Regions from separate parts of the Bradyrhizobium australafricanum genome, predicted to be linked through region 1. Evidence: predicted binding sites of a transcription regulator. Region 1 holds the regulator's gene; each other region holds the start of a gene.

The links. Region 1 encodes LexA, which represses DNA repair genes until DNA is damaged. Its sites were predicted from a motif close to TGTTCNNNNTGTGTTCNG; they were not measured.
Region 2: a site for LexA is predicted at 1,872-1,889, ahead of J6525_RS45085 (DNA recombination protein RmuC). Genes of this name have one in related genera too.
Region 3: a site for LexA is predicted at 2,881-2,898, ahead of J6525_RS26675 (helicase-related protein). Genes of this name have one in related genera too.
Region 4: a site for LexA is predicted at 2,376-2,393, ahead of J6525_RS17735 (ribonuclease T2 family protein). Genes of this name have one in related genera too.

Annotation. Positions count from the first base shown of each region.
Region 1 covers NZ_JAGKJL010000042.1:48,070-52,086, forward strand. The annotation lists gene J6525_RS30715 (ComEC/Rec2 family competence protein) at 1-729, shown strand, start outside; gene J6525_RS30720 (hypothetical protein) at 726-953, opposite strand; gene J6525_RS30725 (hypothetical protein) at 1,099-1,527, opposite strand; gene lexA (transcriptional repressor LexA) at 1,784-2,488, opposite strand; gene J6525_RS30735 (molybdopterin molybdotransferase MoeA) at 2,732-3,943, opposite strand; gene J6525_RS30740 (HAD family hydrolase) at 3,970-4,017, opposite strand, start outside.
Region 2 covers NZ_JAGKJL010000127.1:1,335-5,351, forward strand. The annotation lists gene J6525_RS45080 (AmpG family muropeptide MFS transporter) at 1-424, opposite strand, end outside; gene J6525_RS45085 (DNA recombination protein RmuC) at 620-1,840, opposite strand; gene def (peptide deformylase) at 2,011-2,538, shown strand; gene fmt (methionyl-tRNA formyltransferase) at 2,569-3,504, shown strand; gene truA (tRNA pseudouridine(38-40) synthase TruA) at 3,504-4,017, shown strand, end outside.
Region 3 covers NZ_JAGKJL010000033.1:55,329-59,345, forward strand. The annotation lists gene J6525_RS26675 (helicase-related protein) at 1-2,637, opposite strand, end outside; gene J6525_RS26680 (DUF3108 domain-containing protein) at 3,361-4,017, opposite strand, start outside.
Region 4 covers NZ_JAGKJL010000018.1:23,115-27,131, forward strand. The annotation lists gene J6525_RS17720 (DUF3617 domain-containing protein) at 806-1,336, opposite strand; gene J6525_RS17725 (hypothetical protein) at 1,380-1,679, opposite strand; gene J6525_RS17730 (hypothetical protein) at 1,846-2,322, shown strand; gene J6525_RS17735 (ribonuclease T2 family protein) at 2,436-3,122, shown strand; gene J6525_RS17740 (23S rRNA (adenine(2030)-N(6))-methyltransferase RlmJ) at 3,358-4,017, shown strand, end outside.

The DNA.
Region 1 (4,017 bases):
ATCGACTGGATGATCCTGGTGACGCAATGGGTCGCCGCACTCCCGGGCGCGGTCGGCCGCATGGCGGCGTTCGGCATCGGGCCGCTGATCGCAGCGAGCGCCGGCATCATCCTGCTCGGGCTGCTGCGCACGCCGCTGCGCTGGTCAGGCGCGGTGCTGCTGCTGGTGGCCTCGGTCTGGGCGCTCAGGGTGCCGCAGCCGGACGTGCTGATCTCGGGCGACGGCCGCAATGTCGCGGTGCGTGGCGGTGATGGACGGCTGCATCTGATGCACAGCGCCAAGGATGCATTTTTGGTCAAGGAGTGGCTGGCGGCGGACGCCGACGCGCGCACCGCCACCGATGCGTCGCTCGGCGAGGGCGTCTCCTGCGATGCCGGCGGCTGCGTGACCCAGGGACCCGGCGGCGCCTTCGTCGCGCTGGCGACCCGGCCGGAGGCCCTGGTGGACGACTGCGAGCGCGCAGGCCTGATCGTGACGACGCGGCCGGCGCCGCAGGGCTGCGCGGCATCGGTGATCGATGCCGAGCGGCTGCGCCGCCACGGCGCGCTGGTGCTGCGACGGAGCAGGGACGGCTACGCCGTCGATGCGGTCAAGCCCGGCGGGATCGACCGGCCGTGGTCGCCGGCGGTTCCCGGCGACGGCGAGAGCGAGACGACGCTACGCGCCCCCGCGCCGCGGCCTGCGGTGGATGCGACGCCGGCCGAGACCGATCTGCAGGGCGATGATTAGCCGTGGTCCGGCAAGGGCGCGCTCGGCAGCTCGAACAGGCCGAGATGGTATTCGTCGGAGTCGGGGCCGGCGTCGGGCTTCTTGACGAGGGTGAAGGAAGCCTCGGGAAATTGCTCCCAGACTTTCAGGTCGTCGGCCGTTACCGTCAGCCAACCGAACCGGAACATGTAGCGGCCCGGTTCCGTGACGCGTCCAGCCTTTTGCCATGTGACCTTATCGACCACCGCGCACGTCCTCCGTGCCCGATGATGCGCCAAGGTGCCGGCCGACGCAAATCTCCTTCTGCGCCCCGGAAGCGGGAGTCCGGGGTCGCCCGAAATTGCTTAGGTCATCCGCCGCCGAACAGCTCATTCCGCGGCGACGATGCGCTCAACCCAAAAACAGCGTTGCGAATGCGGAGGGCCGCCGCTCCACAACCTTCGGCTTCTGCTCGACCGGCGGATGCAGCGCCGGCAATTGCAGCACGCTAACGCGCTGTCCCTCGACCAGCTGGGTCACCAGCACATGGCTGCCGTCGGGGAATTCGACCGCGTCATGATGCCGATCAGGCACGTCGGGCTCGACTTCGTTGAACACGCCGACGCGATAGTTCAGCGTCTTGGTCCAGATCCAGCGGCTGTCGTAGCGAACGTTCTCGGCGAAAACGAGCTCGGTGCCCGGCAGCATGCAGACCGCGACAGTGGGGTCATTCTCCGAAGCAAAGCCGCGGGTCGACGTGCCGCGGAACGTCGTCGTGATCAGCGTCTCTCCGACAATGGCGGGGCGCGATGCCACGGCGTGCAGACTATAGTCACACATCGGATGGCTCCTCATTTCGAGGTAGCGACCCGTGCCTCTCCTTGAGGCATTAGGGCCTCTACCAGAGTGGACGATAGCGAACGAGCGTCTGCTCGTTTCTGGGCGATTGTACGACTGGTCCGAGATCGCTCCGATCACAAACACGCGACGCTGCGCGAGAGGTATCGGAGCGCATCGGGCAGGCCGTACGCTACACTATCATGCAAGGAACGATCCGACGTGTTGCTCGTTCCCGGCCGCCGCAAGTATTTGCAATTCAGTATTTGCGATAAAGGCCGATCAGCTTGCCCTGGATGCGGACCCGGTTCGGCGGCAGGATGCGCACTTCATAGGCGGTGTTGGCCGGCTCGAGCGCGATCGATGCGCCGCGGCGGCGGAAGCGCTTCAGGGTGGCTTCCTCCTCGTCGATCAGCGCCACCACGATGTCGCCGGTATTGGCGACGTCGTTACGCTGGATCAGCGCCATGTCGCCGTCGAGGATGCCGGCATCGACCATCGAGTCGCCGCGCACCTCGAGCGCGTAGTGCTCGCCGGCGCCGAGCATGTCGGGCGGCACGCTGATGGTGTGGCTGCGGGTCTGCAGCGCCTCGATCGGCGTACCGGCGGCGATCCGGCCCATCACGGGGACCGCGACCGGACGATTGCCGTCGTCCTCGGCAATTGGCGGCGTGCTGGCGCGCCGGCCGAGGGTGCCTTCGATGACACTGGGCGTGAAGCCGCGGCGACCGTTGCCGCCGCCGGCCGAGAGTTCGGGCAGCTTGATGACCTCGATGGCGCGGGCGCGGTTCGGCAGGCGGCGGATGAAGCCGCGCTCCTCCAGCGCAGTGATCAGGCGGTGGATACCGGACTTCGAGCGCAGGTCGAGCGCATCCTTCATCTCGTCGAAGGAGGGCGGTACGCCGGCCTCTTTCAGACGTTCATTGATGAAACGCAGTAGTTCGTACTGTTTGCGCGTGAGCATCTCGAGTATTCCCCCGGTTGATAGCGTCGTTCGATTCCGAGACTCTTCTGGTGGGGCCTGCAGGCCGGGCCTGACCTCATGAGCATGCGCTCGATGCACCTGCTTCCACGCGGCTTCCCGATTGTAGACACCAGTACTAGAAACAAATCATGAACGGACACTATATGTTCGATATGTGTTCCGCAACCACTTAATTTCCGGTGAACGTGTCGGGCAACGCACAATCGGCGGGGCGCGAAAACCCTATTCGGGCAGTGTCAGGATCTCGCATTCGCTGCCTTCGACGGCCGCCGCCGCGAACGGCGGGCGCACGAGAAGTGCCCGTGCCGCAGCGAGATTCCCGAGCAACGACGAGTCCTGCTGCGTCACCGGCGTTGCGATCAACGTGCCGTCCTCGCGCGCTTCGAGCCGTGCACGCAGATAGTCCTCGCGCTGGTCGTTGGCGGCGAGGTCGCGGCCGAGCAGGGCGCTCGTGCGGCGATGATGAATCACTTTCCGGCCGCTCAGCGCCCGAATCAACGGCACCAGGAACAGGAAGGCGCAGACATAGGACGACACCGGATTGCCGGGCAGGCCGATCACCCGCATCGCGCCGAGCCGGCCATGCATCATCGGCTTGCCGGGCCGCATCGCAATCCGCCAGAACGTCATGTCGACGCCCTCGGCTTCCAGCGACCGCTTGACGAGATCGTGGTCGCCGACCGAGGCGCCGCCTGTCGTGATCAGGACATCGGCACCGGCCTCGCGCGCCCGGCGGATGCCCGCCGTGGTCGCCTCCACCGTGTCGGCGGCAACGCCGAGGTCGACGGTCTCGGCGCCCTCGGCGCGCGCCAGCGCTCGCAGCGCGTAGCCGTTGGAATAGACGATCTGGCCGGGGCCGGGCTGCGAGCCCGGCATCACCAGCTCGTCGCCGGTCGCCAGCACCGCGACCTTCGGGCGGCGGCGCACCGCAAGTTCCGGATAGTTCATGGCGGCCGCCAGCGACAGCGCGCGGTCGGACAGGCGGCTGCCGCCGGCGAGCAGCACCTCGCCCGCACGGAAGTCGACCCCAGCCGGGCGGATGTGCCGCCCGACGCTGGCGGCCTCAGTGATCGTGATGTGGTCGCCGTCGACGGCGGTGTCCTCCTGGATGATCACCGCGTCGGCGCCATTGGGGATCACGCCGCCGGTGAAGATCCGCACCGCCTCGCCGGCGCCGACCGTCCGCTCGAACGGCCGGCCGGCGGCGACTTCGCCGATCACCTTGAGCCGGGCCTTTAGATCAGCCGCATCGGCGGCGCGCACCGCATAGCCGTCCATCGCCGACATCGGCTGCGGCGGCTGGGTGCGGAGCGCCGCGAGGTCGTGCGCAAGCGTGCGGTGGTAGGCGGCATCGAGCGCGACCATCTCCTCCGGCAGCGGTTCGGCGCCGGCGAGGACGGCGGACAGGGCATCGGCAACCGGCATCAGGGCCACGCTCAGAGCTCCTCAATTCTTAATGTTCAAATTCCAAGTGCGGTCAAAGCCCTTGCCACGTCATCCGTCGACGT
Region 2 (4,017 bases), on a different contig from region 1:
TTGCGACCAGCAGCGCGGCGAAGGCCGCGAACCATGGCGAGCGCGCCGGATCGGCCATCGCCAGTACCAGGATCGCCGCGATCAGCAGCAGCTGCGAGAACAGCAGCCAGCCGCGGCGGCGGCCGAACATCTGCGTGAACAGCGGCACGTGCAGTGCGTCGACCAGCGGCGCCCAGAGGAATTTCAGCGTGTAGGGCGTGCCGATCAGCGCCAGCAGCCCGATGGTGCCGAGATCGACCCCGGCCTCCTTCATCCAGACCTGCAGCGTCGAGCCCGACAGCGCCAGCGGCAGCCCCGAGGAGAAGCCCAGCAGCAGCACGATCAGCACCCGCGGCTGCAGGTACACGGCAAAACCGTCGCGCCATGAGGTGGCGGCGGGGGGATTCTTTTCCGACTGGGTCGCGGTCACTTCGGGCGCGGTCATGCCCCTCTGTTAGCAGATTCGACCGCGGCTGCCTTGGCTCCCTCTCCCCGCTCTATCGCGGGGAGAGGGTTGGGGTGAGGGGCCTTCTCCGCGAATTATGCCGTGCGCAGTATGCGGAAGCTCCCCCTCACCCGAAATTCGCGCGATGCGCGAACTTCGACCTCTCCCCGCAGGCGCGGCGAGGTGACTTCGGGGCTACTCCCCCGCCTGCAGCTTGCGGGGGGCGGGGAACAGGTCGGACGTGCTGGGCTTGACGAAGCGGGGCACTTCGATCGGGGTCTCGGACTTGCTGAAGTCGAGTTCCTCAATGCGGCCGGCGCGTTTCTCGATCTTGTCGGCGGAGATCAGGATCTGCCTGACGTCCTCGTTCACCTGGCCGAAATGGGTCTGCAGCTTGAGCACGCGATCGCGCAGGCGGCCGAGGTCGTCGCCGAGATGCATCACCTCGTTGCGGATCTGGTCGGCGGCGTCGCGGATGCGGGCGTCCTTCAGGATCTGCTGCATCACCTGGATCGCCAGCATCAAGAGCGAGGGCGACACCAGCACGACGCGGGCGCGATAGGCCTTCTGGATCACGTCGTCGAAGCCGTCATGGATCTCGGCATAGACCGATTCCGACGGCACGAACATCAGCGCGGTGTCCTGGGTCTCGCCCGGGATCAGGTACTTCTCCGCGATGTCGCTGACATGCTTCAGCACGTCGGCGCGCAGCCGCTGGCTGGCGAATTTGCGCTCCTCGTCGCTGCGCGCATCGTGCAGCGCGGTCATGGCCTCGAGCGGGAATTTCGCGTCGATGCAGAGCGGGCGCTGGTCGGGCAGGAACACGACGCAGTCCGGCCGCTTGCCCGACGTCAGCGTGTACTGGAACTCGAACGACCCCTTCGGCATGCCGTCCTGGACGATCGCCTCCATCCGCGCCTGGCCGAACGCGCCGCGGGATTGCTTGTTGGCGAGCACGTCGCGCAGCGTCGTCACCTGGGTGGTGAGCTCGTTGAGGTTCTTGTGCGCGTGGTCGATGATGCCGAGCCGCTCATGCAGCACGCGCAGCGAATCCATCGTGTTGCGGGTCGATTGCTCCATCGACTGGCCGACCCGGTGGGTCACCGAATCGAGCCGCTCGTTGACGGCCCGGGCCATCTCGGCCTGGCGGCCGGCCAGCGCCTGCGCCATAGTATCAACCTTGGCATCGACCCGCCCGGAGGATTCGCTCTGGGCCCGCAGCATGTCGGCGAGGCGCTCCTCCAGCTCTTCGGCGCGGATGGCCTGGGCCATTGCGAGTTCCGCGCCGCGCCGGCTGGCGCGTGCGATCACCACCGCAATGGCGAACAGCAGGATCAGCGCCAGCGCCCCAAGGCCGATCAATGCGTCGGAGACACGGACGGGGAGGTCGCCAATCGTGAGGAGAATCTCGTTCATGCCGGCAGTTGTAGCCGATTCGCGGCCAGGCGCGAACGAAGAGGGAACGTTTATGGCAAATGCATTCCTGATTTTCCGGGTTAATGCGGGGTGAAGAAACGTGGTTAAGGTTGTCCTAACGGGTTCCTGAGCGCATTGACCCCATGAAGTCAGCAGCTTAAATCGCCGCCATGGCATTAAGAGAAATTATCATCCTGCCGGACAAGCAGTTGCGGCTGGTGTCGAAACCGATCGAGAAGGTGACGCCGGAGATCCGCAAGCTGGCCGACGACATGCTCGAGACCATGTATGACGCGCCCGGCATTGGGCTGGCGGCGATCCAGGTCGCGCAGCCGCTGCGGCTGATCACCATGGACCTCGCCAAGCGCGACGAGAACGGCGAAACCACGGCGAAGCCGCGCGTCTTCATCAATCCGGAGATCATTGCGCGTTCGGAAGAGCTGTCGGTGTACGAAGAGGGCTGCCTGTCGATCCCCGAATATTACGAGGAGGTCGAGCGGCCGGCGCGGGTACGCGTGCGATTCACCGATCTCGACGGCACGGTGCATGAGGAGGATGCGGAAGGGCTCTACGCCACCTGCATCCAGCACGAAATCGATCATCTCAACGGCGTGCTGTTCGTGGATTATCTGTCGAAACTGAAGCGCGACCGCGTCTTCAAGAAATTCGAGAAGGCCGCCAAGCGCGCGGCGGAGTAACGCCGCTTACTCTCGGAAGAAATCGATCGCATGCCTCTCCGCCTGATCTTCATGGGCACGCCCGATTTCGCGGTGCCGACGCTGCTGGAGCTCGTAGCCCATGGCCATGAGGTCGTGGCGGTCTACACCCGCGCGCCGAAGCCGGGCGGGCGGCGCGGGCTGCAGCTGCAGCCGACGCCGGTCGAGCAGGAGGCGCGCCGCCTCGGCATTCCCGTGCTGACGCCGAAGACCCTCAAGACCCCGGAAGCGCTCGAGGAGTTTCGCGCGCATGACGCGGATGCCGCCGTCGTCGTCGCCTATGGCATGATCCTGCCGCAAGCCATTCTCGACGCGCCGAAGCTCGGCTGCTTCAACCTGCATGCTTCGCTATTGCCGCGCTGGCGCGGCGCCGCGCCGATCAACCGCGCCATCATGGCTGGCGATGCCGCGAGCGGCGTGATGGTGATGAAGATGGATGTCGGCCTCGACACCGGGGACGTCGCGATGGCCGAGCGGCTGGCGATCACGGACAGCATGACGGCATCCGATCTGCACGACGCGCTGGCGCCGCTCGGTGCCGACCTGATGGTGCGCGCGATGGCGGCGCTCGGGCGCGGCGGCTTGCAGCTGACGAAGCAGAGCGAGGACGGCGTCACCTATGCCGCCAAGATCGAGAAGGCCGAGGCGCGGATCGACTGGAAGCAGCCGGCGCATGCGGTGCTGCGGCACATTCACGGGCTCTCGCCGTTTCCCGGCGCCTGGTGCGAGCTCACCGGCGAAGGCGAGCCGGTGCGGCTGAAAATCCTGCGCTGCGAGCAGGCGAAAGGCTCGGGCGCACCGGGCGCTGTGCTCGACGACAATTTCGCGATCGCCTGCGGCGACGGCGCGATCCGGATCCTCGAACTGCAGCGCGCCGGCAAGGCGCCGATGAAGGCGGCGGACTTCCTGCGCGGCACGCCGCTGAAGCCGCCTGCGCGGCTCAGCTGATGCCGCGCTACAAGCTCACCATCGAGTATGACGGCACGCCGTTCTCCGGCTGGCAGATCCAGGACACCGCGCCGACCGTGCAGGGCGCGCTGGAGACGGCGGTCAAGGCGATCTGCGGCGAGGACGTGCGCGTCCATGGCGCAGGGCGTACCGATGCCGGCGTGCATGCGCGCGGCCAGGTCGCGCATTGCGACATCGCCAAGCACTTCCCGCCCGGCCGCTTCCGCGACGGGCTGAACGCGCATCTGCGGCCCAATCCGATCGGCGTGCTCGCAGCTGACATCGTGCCCGACGATTTCGAGGCGCGGTTCTCGGCGACCAGGCGGCACTATCTCTATCGCATCACCAACACCCGCGCGAACCTCGCGCTCGACATCGGCCGGGTCTGGCGCGTGCCGCGCGCGCTCGATGCTGACGCGATGCACGCCGCGGCGCAGCGCCTGCTCGGCAAGCACGATTTCACCACCTTCCGCGACACCGAGTGCCAGGCCAAATCACCGGACAAGACGCTCG
Region 3 (4,017 bases), on a different contig from region 1:
TTCGGCCACAACCTCGGCGGTGGCACCAACCGGCGCATCCACGGCGGCCTCAGAGGTCGCCTCGACTGGCGGCGTCTCGGCGGCGACCGTCTCGGTGGTCTCGGCTACGGCCTCCGTGGTCTCGGCGACGGCCTCCGTGGTCTCGGCCGGCGCGGCCTCGACGGGCTTCGGCGGCAGCGGCGGACGGCGGTCCATGCGGTAGCCGAGCGCGCGCAGGATCGAGGCAAAGTCCTCGCCGGCGGAGCCGGTCAGCGAGGTCATCGCCTGCGTCACGACAAAGCCGCGGCCGTCGAACGCGCCCGCAGGCTTCTCGCCCGGCGAGGTCTCGCGCCAGGCCAGAGCGGGGCGGATCAGGTCGGCGAGCCGCTCCAGGATGTCGACGCGCACCGCGCGCTCGCCGCACTGGCGATAGCCGAGCACGCGATAGGCATCGCGCGGCAACGCCTTATCGACCGGGAACGACGTGCGGCCGCTGGAGGCCAGATGCTGCACATTCGACAGCGCCGCCATGTCGGCATTGCTCTGCTTCTCGGCCCACAGCAGCGAGGCCAGCGAGCGCGCCGCGGGCTTCAAGAGCTGCGGGAAATAGATGTGGTAGGCGCCGAACCGCACCCCGTATTTGCGCAGGGCCGCGCGCGAGGGCTGGTCGAGATCCTTCATCTCGGCCGCGATCTTCGCGCGCTCGAGCACGCCGAGCGCCTCGACCAGCTGGAACGCGATGCCGCGGGCAATGCCCTGCAGATCCTCGGCCTTGGACAGTTCGAACAGCGGCCCGAGCAGCTTTTCGATATGCGTCTTGAGCCAGAGATCGAGCCGGGTCTGCACCGCTTCGCGTGGGGCGCCGGTCAGCCGCTCGTCGGAGATGATGCGCAGCCGCGGATGCAGCGCGTCCTCGGCGGCCACCAGCTTGGCCACCGCATCGCCGGTCCAGCGGATGGTGCCGTCGGAGGTCAGCACGAACTGCTCGTCGGGGGCGGCGCCCAGTTTCTCGGCACGCGCATCGATCTCGCGCGCCAGCACCTGCTGGGCGGCGGCTTGCAGCGCCTTGGCGTCGCTGCCGGCCTCGGCCGCATCAGGTGCGAAGGTGAAACCATCGAGCCGGCCGATCACGTGGCCTTCCACGATCACTTCACCGGTCTTGCCAATTTCCGTATTCAAAACTGAGTTCTCCCGCAGGCGGCGCATCAATACACTGGTCCGCCTGTCAACGAAACGCTCCGTGAGCCGTTCATGCAGCGCATCGGACAATTTATTTTCGAGCTCGCGCGTGATCCCCTGCCAGTGGTCCGGGTCGTAGAGCCAGTCCGGCCGGTTGGCAACAAAGGTCCAGGTCCTGATCTGCGCGATCCGGCCCGATAGCGTGTCGATATCGCCGTCGGTCCGGTTGGCCTGGTCGACCTGGGCGGCAAACCATGCGTCAGGGATACGGCCCTTTTGCATCAGGAAGCCATACAGCGTGGTCACGAGTTCGGCATGGGCGGCCGGCGACAGCTTTCGGTAGTCTGGAACCTGGCAGGCCTCCCACAGCCGCTCCACCGCGGCCGCCCCATGCGCGAGATCGCGCACCTCGGCGTCGCGCGCGACATGCTCGAGCACGCGCAGATCCTCGGCCACCGGGGCCCGCGTCAGTGCCTCATGATTGGGCGACAGCGCCAGCGACACCTGCAACGCGCCGAGCGAGGCGAAGTCCAATTTCGCGTTGCGCCATTGCAGCACCTTGACGGCATCGAAGGTGTGGTTCTGCAGCGCGTTGACGAGCTCCGGCTCGAACGGCGCGCAGCGCCCGGTGGTGCCGAATGTGCCGTTGCGCGTCGCGCGCCCGGCGCGGCCCGCGATCTGCGCGAATTCGGCCGGGGTCAGGCGGCGGAACTGATAGCCGTCATATTTGCGGTCGGAAGCGAAGGCGACATGATCGACGTCGAGATTGAGCCCCATGCCGACCGCGTCGGTGGCGACGAGGTAATCGACGTCGCCGTTCTGGAACATCGCGACCTGCGCATTGCGCGTGCGTGGCGAGAGCGAGCCCAGCACCACGGCCGCGCCGCCATGCTGTCGGCGGATCAATTCGGCGATCGCGTAGACCTCGTCCGCCGAGAACGCGACGATTGCCGTTCTGCGCGGCTGCCGCGTGATCTTGCGGTCGCCGGCGAATTCGAGCTGCGACAGCCTCGGCCGCGTGATGATCGAGGCACCCGGCAACAGCCGCTCGATCATCGGCCGCATCGTCGCCGCGCCGAGCAGCAGCGTCTCGTCGCGGCCGCGGCGGTTGAGGATGCGATCGGTGAACACATGCCCGCGCTCGAGATCGGCCGCGATCTGGATCTCGTCGACCGCGAGAAAGGACACATCGAGATCGCGCGGCATCGCCTCGACGGTCGAGACCCAGAAGCGCGGCGCCTTCGGCTTGATCTTCTCTTCGCCCGTGACCAGCGCGACGTTGTCGACGCCGGCACGGTCCGCGATCTTGTTGTAGACCTCGCGCGCGAGCAGCCGCAGCGGCAGCCCGATCAGGCCGGACGAATGCGCCAGCATGCGCTCGATGGCGAGATGCGTCTTGCCGGTGTTGGTCGGCCCGAGCACCGCGGTGACGCCTGCACCGGGCACGCGGTCATTTCCGAACGAAGTTGAGAAAGCCATATTTTGCAGGTGTTTCTTTTGATCGATGCGCCGCTGTTAGCCGTCATTGCGAGCCAACGGGTCGCGCGCCCGATGACAGGCTCCGCTGAAGCAATCCATTCGGACCGCTTGCCGCGATAGTGGATTGCTTCGTCGCTTCGCTCCTCGCAATGACGCTGAAATCCGGAAACTGATCGATCATCGACACCATCTGCGGCGAAATCTGTCTCACAATGCGACGCTTTCTGCGCCCGGCTTAAGCTCTGGAACGACTCTAGAACGAATCGCGGCCGAATCGCTGACTCGATTGGGGGGCCTGATACGTTCACCGCAACATCTCGGGTAGGCTGACGGCGGCGGCACTAGATCAAGTTTGAGAGGGCTCCACAAGCACAGGATATGCGGACTGAATTCCTTAAGTTCCAGGGGTGACCGAGTCGAATCAGAAGCGGACAAGAGTCAACCGGATTCCGGTGACGTTCGTTGCATTCCGCGCGCCGCGTAGCGCCTCCGAAGTACCCTCTCCCCTTGTGGGAGAGGGTGACGCCGCAGGCGCCGGGTGAGGGGTCTGTCTCAGCGGATAGAGACCCCTCATCCCTCCTTCTCCCACAAGGGGAGAAGGGAAGAACTCTTACCCTCGCCTCAGGGTGACGGTCTGGCTACCGCGTAGCCCGCATGAGCGAAGCGATATGCGGGACGACTGTCCCCGGATGGCGCTTCGCTTATCCGGGCTACGACAGGGTGTTACTGCGTCTTCGCCACGCGCGGCGGCGCGGCGGTGGTGACGAACGAGGTCGCTTCCAGCATGGCCTGGCCGAGCGGGGTCGGGATCGTCATGCGGAACGGCACCAGGAGTCGGGTGCCGGCGATCGGCACGAAGGCGATCTCGATGTTGCGCTGGGCGGCGAGATATTTGATCACGGGGCGATCCGGGATGTAGCCCGAGATCGGCACGAAATAGAGCGCACAGACCAGCGCCGGGCCGTGATAGCCGCGCTCGGCCTTGACGATCTCGACCCGCTTGAAATCGAGCTTGAGGTCGTAGCGCATGCGGCCGTCGAAGATGCCGGCACCGCTGCGGCAGATATCCGGGCTCATCAATTCGGCATTGCCGGGCGCGCGCAGGAACGAGCCGGTCATCGGATCGAACACGTTCTTCTTCTGCGCATCGGTCACCGGCAGCCGGTCGGGATCGACCGGCGGCTCCGGCTCGATCGCGGATTCCTTGATGCCGCCATTGGCGAGCACCATCCGGATCGTCTCCGACTTCTTCGAGGTGGTGGTGGTCGCGGTGTAGGAGGAGGCGGCCAGCGCGCCGTTGACGACGCGGCCCTGCGAGGCGCCGGTGCCGGAGCCGCCGGAAAACGCCTTCAGCAGCCCAGCAGTGCCGCCCTGGGCCGA
Region 4 (4,017 bases), on a different contig from region 1:
AGTATGACCGAACCGAGTAGCGCTGCATTGATCGCAGCCGTTGATCCGAGCAAACCGCGCTTGCTCCGCAACGAAGCCATTCCCACCGAACAAATCCCCACATTGCCTTACGCCGACATCGATCGAGCCGCGTTTGCGACAAGGCCGGCATCGATTGGGGCGGACTTCTATCGGCGGGATGATCGAAATTCCACACGCGCAAAATAGAATCGATGGAAGCAGCAACGAAGCGCAACACTGGAGTGATTCAAGATGCGCATCACTGGAACGATTCAAAACGACATGTTGGCGCGTCAGGCGTTCGACACGACGTTGGCGATGCGCGTCGTCTCTCGCAGAGAGTCTCGAACGCGAGGCACGCAGCGATCATTCAACGATGTTGTACCCCGTCGACGTCATCGCGCGCCAAGGAGCGCATGAACGCGGTGAACCGTCATCCCCGCGCAAAGGCTATCGCATTTCGTGGCGGCGTTCTCGTGGCCATCCTTCGAGACGCCCGCCTTCGGCGGGCTCCTCAGGATGAGGTCTTGTTCTGCGGCACAATAGTAGACCCTCATGGTGAGGAGCGCCGCTTGCGGCGCGTCTCGAACCACGTGGCCAAGCACTTGCGCGGTCGCCAAGGGGCATATGCGATAGCCCTGGGGGTGACGGGGTGGGATCGGATGGATTGCACATCGCCTCAGCGCAAAATTGCTTTGCAATCTTGTCGCGAGCTACTCGAAATGATGGTGCGGCAAGCGGCGCAGCCTCTCAGCATGCGAGGCGATGCATTCAGGCGCGCGGCAACAGCCGGATGCGCTGCGCGCTACTTCTGCTTGGGCAGGAGGCCCTTCAGCTTTTCCATGTCCTTGACGTTCATCTTCATGCCGCCGGGCATGATGATGTCACCGGCCTTCTGGTCGCTCTTGCAGGCGCCGAGCCATTTCGCCTCGATGGTCATCGTGGTGTCACGTGAGCCGGCCGCGCCGCCCTCGGCATGCGAGGTGCTCTTCACCGTGTAGGCGGAATTGAAATCGCCGACGATCTCGGCATGGCTCTGCATCGTCATGCCGGCGACGCTGCAGACGCTGTCGCTCACATAGCCGGTCGCGGTCTTCTGGATATCCTGCTTGGAGCAGACTTCCTTGGCCATCGGCGAGGCCGCCGCGCTCATCTCCTTGTCGGTGGTCTCGTCGGTGCAGTGCTGCATGGTGATTTCCGGCATCGGCCCGCCGGTGCGCACCATCTTCATCTCCCACAGACCGGCCTTGCGGATCGGCAGATCGACGGCACTTGCGGCGCCAGCGGACAGAACAAGGCACACAGCCGAACCAAGCAAGGCAAGCTGTCGGGTCATGCGGTCGGCTCCCGGCTGAACGATCGAAAGATCTGGTGCGCGCTCAGTAGAGCGTGCGCAGCGGCCTCTGGGCTGCGCCATAGGGCACCCAGCGACAGGCGAAAGAGATGTAGCCGCCCGGATAGTTCTGCATCGCAAGGAACTTAACCACCTTGCCGTAGGAGGCGCAGTGATCGACGGCGAGCTGCCGGGCGTCGCTCTGGGTCGCCAGCGTATAGGCGATGATACCGCCGGTATCATTGCCCTTGAACGGCGGCACCGGCTGCATCCAATCCGCCCGCGCCGGCACAACGGCCAGCATCCCGCAAACGGCAACCAGGCAAGCGGCCAATTTCCTTCGCATCGCAGACTCCATTTCGCTTCGAGCCAACATAGAGTGCGCCGGCGACCGTGAAAAGAACGAGCGGGCTCCCCAAAGTGGACTTCTCCGCAGGTGTTGCCGCCCTGCACTTGACCTTGCCGGGGCTTCGCGGCACCGTCCGCGGCATCGGATAATCGGGTGGATTCCCATGCGCAACCTGTTCAACTCCCGCAATAAACTCGGCCGCAAGCTCGGCCTCGGCGCCGCACTCGTGGTCGGTCTGCTGGCTTTCGGGGGTACGGCCCAGGCCGCCAATCCGCTCGAAATGAACTTCTGGCTGTCCGGCCCGCGCTATGATGGCAATGTGGCCCCATGCGAGAAGGCCCTGACGGTCATCAGCACGCAATTCCAGGAAAAGGAAGCCACCTTCTGGAATTCGCCGCTCGTGATCACCGGCTTCAACGGGATTCACGAAACCGCCTTCCGTCCCTGGCAGTCCGACAATATTCCGCGCCGTTATTGCACGGGCGAGGCGATGCTGAGCGACGGCAAGGTGCGCAAGGTGCACTATTCGATCATCGAGGACGGTGGCTTTGCCAGCATCAATCAGGGCGTCGAATGGTGCGTCGCGGGGCTCGACCGCAACTGGACCTATAACCCGTCCTGCAAGGCCGCGCGGCCCTGATCTCCGACCGGATTGCTAAAGCAGGAGCCGCCGCCATTTGGACGGCGGCTTTTTGTTCTTGAAATGTTCTCACGGCCTGCTAGGCTCCGGGCGGTCGAGTGAGGGAGCGTTTGATGCCTCGGTTGGACACGATTTCCCGATTTTTGATTTCGGTTGCCATTATTCTGTGCAGTGCGGTTGGGGCGTCGGCCCAGGATCGCCGCCAGAATGCGCCCGGTGAGTTCGATTTCTATGTGCTGTCGCTGTCGTGGTCGCCCTCGTTCTGCGAGGCGGCGAGCGAGCGCGGCAACAACGGCCGCGGCACGCAGGCGCAGTGCGGCGGACGGCCCTATTCCTTCGTGGTGCACGGCCTCTGGCCGCAATATGAACGGGGCTTTCCGGAATACTGCCAGCGGCCCTCGCCGCGACTCGCCCGCAGCATCATGAGCTCGATGCTCGACCTGATGCCGGCGCCCGGACTGATCTACAACGAGTGGGACAAGCACGGCACCTGCTCCGGTCTCGGCGAACGCGCCTATTTCGAAGCCATCCGCAAGGCCCGCGCCACGGTGAAGATCCCCGAGGAATTCCTGCAATTGTCGGAGCCGAAGACGGTCGCGCCCGACGAGTTGGAGACAGCGTTCATCAAGGTCAATCCGGGCCTCAGCAACTCCGCGATCTCGGTGACCTGCGACAGCAAGCGGCTCAGCGAGGTGCGGATCTGCCTCAGCAAGGATCTGCAATTCCGCTCCTGCGAGGAAATCGATCGCCGCGCCTGCCGCCGCGATCAGGTGCTGATGCCGCCGGTTCGCGGCGGCTGAAACTCTCTGCGTCATGGCCGGCAGACCCGCGCCGCGCGTCGTGGCGCAGAACGCCCCGGCCACCTGCGCCATCGCGAAACAAGCAAGATAAGGCGCAGATGCCCGGGAGCCGGCTACGCCAGGGCTTGGCCGAGCCGGGATGTTAACCCCGCCGAAGCTTTAGCGAAGGTCGGGACAAGCCCGGGCATGACGAGTACAACATGCGCACCCTTTGGGAGCGCAGCACGATCATCACATGAACTACCGTCACGCCTTTCATGCCGGCAGCTTTGCCGACGTCATCAAGCACATCGTGCTGGTGCGCATGCTCACCTATCTGCAGGACAAGCCGGCGCCGTTCCGCGTCATCGACACCCATGCCGGCGCCGGCCTCTATGATTTGACGTCGAGCGAAGCGCAGCGCGGCGGCGAATGGCTCACCGGCATCGCCCGGCTGATGCAGGCGCGGCTCTCCGACCAGGCATTGCCGCTGATCGCGCCCTATCTCGACATCGTCAGAGCATTCAATCCGAAAGGCGAGCTGAAAGCCTATCCTGGTTCGCCGTTGATCGCGCGGGCGCTGCTGCGTCCGCAAGATCGCCTCACCGCTAGCGAGATCGAACCGACGGCGCGCAAACAACTGATCGACGCCTTGCGACGCGACGCGCAAGCGCGCGTCGTCGATCTCGACGGCTGGATGGCGCTGCCCGCATTCGTGCCGCCGAACGAACGGCGCGGCCTGGTGCTGATCGATCCGCCGTTCGAAGCGAAGGACGAGTTCGAGCGGCTGGCCAGCGCTTTCACGGAAGCGTACGCGAAGTGGCCGACCGGCTCGTATCTTTTGTGGTACCCCGTAAAAACCCGGAGAGCCACCGACGAGCTAACGCGCAGTGTGGTCGCTGCAGCAGCAAGCAGC